DNA from 2 places in the Bacillus safensis genome. Region 1 is predicted to be linked to the other one. Evidence: riboswitches for the same ligand, from Rfam matches in the RefSeq annotation. Region 1 holds a riboswitch; the other holds the start of a gene.

Region 1 (3,148 bases):
CATATAAATGACGTTGTTTACAGGAGCGAATGAACTGAATTTTTTAATACGTAACGTAATAGGAGAAGCATTTTTTGCATAATCTCTTAACGTTGAGACGACCTCAGCCGCTTCTAGATCCGTTAATTCAAAAGGTGTTCTTAATGTTAAATGAGGCGGTATGAGTGCATAGTTCGGATCATAACGCTTCCGGTAAGAGTTCGCAATATCTTGCAATTTTTTTGATGGAAATATAACAACTCCGTATTTCATCATGTTCCCTCCTGAATAAGAAAGTATTTATTATTGTTTATTATAACAAAATTCAGTTGATTAACGAATATGGGAGCATTCTTTTTAACGAAGGCGCAATGAGCGGCTGCCAAAACGTCCATTTATGATCCCCTTCGAATGTCTCAAATAAATAATCCGCACCAGATTGTTCAAGAAGGGCCTTTAAATCTTCGTTCGGCTGAACAAAATCAAGCACCTGGCCATCTGTTGTTTTCACAGCGGTTTCCTCAAGCCCAATTTGATGGATAATGGCATAATGAGAAAGGGCTGTTGACTGTTTGACGGCTTCTAGAACCGACTTGTCAACGTAAGGGGACTGCAAAATCAGCCCGCCAAATAAAGAAGGATAATCAATGGCTGTCATGAGGGAAATCGTCGCACCCAGTGAATCACCAATAAACGTCCGTCCTGATCCAATTTGATAGGTTGGATAGTGTTTATCAATATAAGGGACCAGTTCATTTGCTAAAAAGCGTTTATACGCTTCAAACTTTGTACCGTCTGGATGATACGTGTTTCGTCTTTCTGTGACATTTTCATAAGGAACACCAATGATAATCGTGCGTTCCATTTCTTTGTTTTGCATCAATTCTTCTGCCTGTCTGCCTATTTTGCCTAGGCGGAAATAATCATGACCATCCTGAGCAATGATGACATGATATGTATAAAGGGGGGAGTAATTGACTGGCAAATAGATCAAAATGGTCATGTCCGCCCCAAGTTCTTTTGACTGTAAGGTTTCTTCTTGAATGATTCCTGTTTTCTTCACCATAATCCATTCCTCCAGCTAACCAAATTCATCATAAAGTGAAACGTTTCCATTCATTGTAACATGAAAAACAGCGTTGTTCCTATATGCTAACATGCAATCAAATCGTATAACATCCATTCTGTTATAAAATACAGAAAATTTTAATTAATCATGTCATTTCCCCTTGAAAAATGAGATTTAATGGGTTACAGTATTAAGAATTAGAACAGACAGACAACACATTCTTATCGTGAGAGGTGGAGGGACTGGCCCTTTGAAACCTCAGCAACCGGTATGCATCACTTCATGTGATGTACCAAGGTGCTAAATCCAGCAAGCAGCTTTTTTGCTTGGAAGATAAGAGGAAGCGATTAAACCCCTTCTTCTTATGAAGAAGGGGTTTTCTGTTTTGAAATCAGATTTTTACTTAGGATGGTGTCAAATGACAGAACATGTGGAAACGAAATTAGCGCAGATTGGAAACCGTAGCGAAGAGGTGACTGGCACTGTCAGTCCTCCCGTTTATCTTTCGACAGCATACAGACATAGAGGCATAGGGGAATCTACAGGATTTGATTACATTCGAACGAAAAACCCAACAAGACAGCTCGTAGAGGATGCAATTGCTTCACTCGAAGAAGGGACGGCCGGTTTTGCCTTCAGTTCGGGAATGGCGGCGATCCAAACGATCATGGCTCTATTTGAAAGCGGAGATGAACTCATCGTCTCTTCAGACCTATATGGCGGTACATACCGTTTGTTTGAAAACGAATGGAAAAAGTACGGCTTACGTTTTCTTTATGATGATTTTTCAGATGAAGACTGTTTACGCTCTAAAATCACGCCAAACACAAAAGCGGTCTTTATTGAAACACCGACAAATCCACTGATGCAGGAAGCAGATATTCAAAAAATAGCGAAGATTGCAAAAGAATATGGCGCTTTGGTGATTGTCGATAACACCTTTTACACACCAGTCTTGCAAAAGCCGATTACGCTTGGAGCGGACATTGTCATTCATAGCGCAACCAAATATTTAGGCGGACATAATGACGTTCTTGCCGGGCTTGTCGTCACAAAAGGAGAGCAGTTGTCTGAAGACATGTTCCAGCATCAAAACGCGATTGGAGCGGTTCTATCACCATTTGACTCATGGCTTTTAATGAGAGGAATGAAAACACTTGCTCTTAGAATGCGCCAGCACGAGGAAAATGCGAAGGAGCTGGCACAGTTTTTAGAGGAGCAGCCAGAAATTCAAGATGTGCTTTATCCAGGAAAGGGAGGCATGCTGTCATTCCGAGTAGCCAAAGAAGGCTGGGTCAATCCATTTTTGAAGCAGCTGAAAACGATTTGTTTTGCTGAAAGCCTTGGCGGAGTCGAAAGCTTCATTACGTATCCTGCAACGCAAACGCATATGGATATTCCAGAAGAGATTCGCATTGCAAACGGTGTATGTAACAAGCTGCTCCGATTCTCTGTTGGCATCGAGCATGTAGATGATCTGAAATCAGACCTAAAACAGGCACTATCACAAGTAAAAGAGGAGGTACACGCCAAATGACCACACACGATTGGACACTCGAAACACAACTCGTTCATAATGCGTTTAAAACAGACCGTTCAACAGGTGCAGTCAGTGTACCGATTCAGCATGCATCCACATTTCATCAAAGCAGCTTCGATGAATTTGGCCAATATGACTACTCCAGATCTGGGACTCCGACACGTCAAGCATTAGAGGATACGATTGCAGCGCTGGAAGGTGGAACGAGAGGGCTTGCCTTTGCATCAGGCATGGCAGCCATTTCAACCGCTTTTCTTCTATTATCAAAGGGAGATCATGTCCTTGTCACAAGAGATGTGTACGGCGGTACTTTCCGAATGATCACCCAAGTTCTTTCAAGATTTGGAATTGAGCATACCTTCGTGGACATGACGGATTTGAATGAAGTCAAAAGAGGCATTCAATCAAATACAAAGGTCATTTACATGGAAACACCGTCAAATCCAACACTAGGGATTACAGATATTGAAGGTGTCGTCCAGCTTGCGAAAGAGCATGGCTGTCTGACTTTCTTAGATAATACGTTTTTAACACCTGCGCTTCAGCGTCCGCTGGACCTT
Region 2 (3,148 bases), 1.4 Mb from region 1:
CGAATGGTTTTCCTGTAAGATATTCTTTCAACCATACACCTTTTGACTAGTACATTGCAAGGGACATCGTCATATTTTAATCCTCTTTTTTTTAACCGATAAAGGAAGGAGAGAAGGGAAAGGAGCAAACAACAAGATGAAACGAGCGATACCAGGCATTTTACTCATTTTATTCATGACCGTCATCAGCTTTGGCTGTCAAGCGATGACAGATGAGGCTGGCGCTAAGCAAAGCACAGCCTATTACGTAGCGGTAAACGGAAGCGACAAAAACCCGGGAACAAAGCAAAAACCTTTCCGCACGCTGAAAAAAGCAGCAAGTATGGCGAAGGCTGGGGCAACCATTTACATGAGAGGCGGTACATACAAAGAAAAATTGATTGTCCGCCATTCAGGAACAAAGAAAGCACCCGTTGTCTTTCAAGCTTATGGAAAAGAAAAACCTGTGATTAGCGGGGCTTCCCTTAAAGGAAATCAAGCCGATGGCGGTCTTGTCACGATCGATCAAAAGAGCTACATCACCCTCAAAGGCCTGACTGTAGGACATCTTAAGACGAATAAAGAAGATTTAACACCAGTTGGTATTTTCATCAAAGGAAGCGGCAAAGGCGTCAAACTGCTTAATAACCGAGTGTATGATATTCAGACGAAACATGAAAATGGAAATGCACATGGAATTGCTGTCTATGGGACAAAAGCTCCAGCAGCGATTGAAGACATTGAAATCAAAGGAAATACCGTTGAAAAATTAAAGCTGGGCTTCAGTGAAGCGCTTGTGCTAAATGGGAACGTGAAAAAGTTCCGTGTGACACATAATACGGTCCGGCACACTGATAATATTGGCATTGATTTAATTGGATTTGAGAACGTGGCACCCTCTAAAAAGTATGATCAAGTCAGAAACGGTGTCGTCTCAAGAAACAAAGTATATGAGATTACGAGTGCAGGGAACCCGGCCTATGGCAGCGACATTTCTGCTGGCGGAATTTATGTCGATGGCGGAAAAGACATTGTGATCGATCATAACATCTCACATCACAATGACTTAGGGATTGAAGTCACAAGCGAACATAAAGGAAAAATGGCGGACCGCATCCGCATCGAACACAATCAAGTGTATTTGAACCGTTATACAGGCATTTCTATTGGCGGCTATGATAAGAAGCGTGGCGGTACAACCAATACGACGATCTCACATAATACTTTGTACAAAAATGACACAGCCGGTTTAGAAGGCGGTCAATTGCTGATGCAGTATCAAGCAGTGAACAATCGAATCACGAATAATATCATGACCGCTAGTGCCTCGCATTATTTAGTCGTGAATCTTTATCCAGTGAACCAAAAGAATACCTTCCAGAAGAACGTTTATGATGACCGCAAAGGTGCAAAAGCATCACAGTGGGTATGGCACGGGAAATGGCTGGAAGGCTACAAAACGTATCTCTCTAAAAGCGGTCAAGATAAAGGATCAGCACATCTTAACCCGCAATTTGTGAATGAGAAAAAATATGATTTCCGTCTGAAGAAATCATCACCTGCGAAGAAAATCATCGGAAACTGATGATATTTTAGAAAATTTCAAAAAAGTCATTGACATTGATGTGACATCACATTAAAGTAAAGAAGACATTTCAACGAAAACAAATTTCATAACGGATCTCTTATCAAGAGAGGCAGAGGGACTGGCCCTATGACGCCCGGCAACCGTTTCTATTTTAGAAATTGGTGCTAATTCCTGCAAAGCTGTTACAGCTTTGACAGATAAGAGAGGAAGACTTCCCGATACATGTTTCATGCAACGGTGATCAAGCCTCTCTTTCCAAGAGAGGCTTTTTTTCGTCTCTTTTTTCAAATCAAATGCCTGTTTTACAGGCGTATTTCCACTTTTTTACCTAGTTTTCCGATGTGAAAAATCAAAACAACTTGAGGAGGAACAGCAATGAAGCGTAAGCATTTTACATCATGTCTTGTCTTATTAACGGCATTAACCATCCTATTAACAGGCTGCGGCACTGGATCAAGTGCAGGCTCAAAGGCAAATACGAACGAAAAAGTCTCTTTTGACAATGTACCGAAGCGATTTGCAAAGGGACAGGGAGCAAAAATTAAAGTCATCCGCAAAATTGGAGGAGACGATCATACAGCTCAATTTTTAGCTGGAACCAAGGCAGAAGGTGAAGCACTCGGCTTTACGGTAGATGTCTACACCGCAAATGGAGATACAGCGAAGTTCCATGATGCCATCTCTCAGGCGCTTGAAGAAAATTATGACGGTTTTATCATCTCTCACGGGGACGACGAGGCGACAGTCGCTGATGTGAAAAAGATCACAGCGAAAGGCATTCCAGTTGTAGCGTTTGATTCGAATCCTAAGCTGAAGGACATCAAAGGGGTCACAGTGACGTCTCAAGATGACGAACAATTAGCGAAAAAATCATTAGATGCGCTCGTGTCTGATTTTAAAGGAAAAGCAAATATTGCGTACCTGTGGGTAGATGGATTCCCGCCAATGGTGAGACGAAATAAGGTCTATCAAGAAACGCTTAAACAACATTCAGGAATTAAGGAGCTTGACCGCTTTGGTATTGCCTCCTCTGATACGTCTGTTCAAACGCAAAATGCAGTAGCGGCCATGCTGAATAAGTATCCAAAGGGCAAGCTGGACGCTATTTTTGCCACATGGGATGCCTTTGCCATTGGGGCAGCAAGAGCGTTAAAAGAAGCAGGAAGAACAGAAGTGAAGATTTATGGGATTGATGTATCAAATGCGGATCTTCAAGCAATGACGGCGAAGGACAGTCCGTGGAAGTATACAGCAGCGGTTGATCCGAAGCTCATCGGCGCAGTCGACGTGAGGATTCTTGCGAAGAAAATAGCTGGTGAGAAAACACCGTCTTCCTATGACCTTGAGGCCTCTCTCATCTCGCAAAAGCAGCTTCAACAAGCAGGAAAAGCCATTAACATGGTCAATCTTGCAGACGAAGTGAAGGGATTCGGTTCATCGACTGCTTTTGAGGAAGATTGGATGAAGACTTTGAAGAAGCATTATGCAAAATAAACGACGTGCACTCTCTTTTCATAGAGGGTGTTTCGTTTTTCAGATGATATCAAGAGAAGGAGGACACCTATGACAGCGCCGCTTGTT

Evidence for each region. A riboswitch is a leader RNA that binds a small molecule or an ion and turns the genes downstream of it on or off. The one in region 1 is predicted to bind S-adenosylmethionine.
Region 2: linked by a shared signal. The riboswitch ahead of AAYR28_RS17755 (sugar ABC transporter substrate-binding protein) and the one ahead of AAYR28_RS05705 (methionine biosynthesis PLP-dependent protein) in region 1 are both predicted to bind S-adenosylmethionine.

What each region holds. Positions count from the first base shown of each region.
Region 1 is NZ_CP154909.1:1,130,242-1,133,389, forward strand. Features, by position in the region: gene AAYR28_RS05695 (YjcG family protein) at 1-252, opposite strand, end outside; gene AAYR28_RS05700 (alpha/beta hydrolase) at 305-1,045, opposite strand; SAM riboswitch class I at 1,267-1,388, shown strand; gene AAYR28_RS05705 (methionine biosynthesis PLP-dependent protein) at 1,467-2,585, shown strand; gene metC (cystathionine beta-lyase) at 2,582-3,148, shown strand, end outside.
Region 2 is NZ_CP154909.1:3,443,894-3,447,041, reverse strand. Features, by position in the region: gene AAYR28_RS17760 (right-handed parallel beta-helix repeat-containing protein) at 137-1,564, shown strand; SAM riboswitch class I at 1,662-1,771, shown strand; gene AAYR28_RS17755 (sugar ABC transporter substrate-binding protein) at 1,943-3,061, shown strand; gene AAYR28_RS17750 (sugar ABC transporter ATP-binding protein) at 3,131-3,148, shown strand, end outside.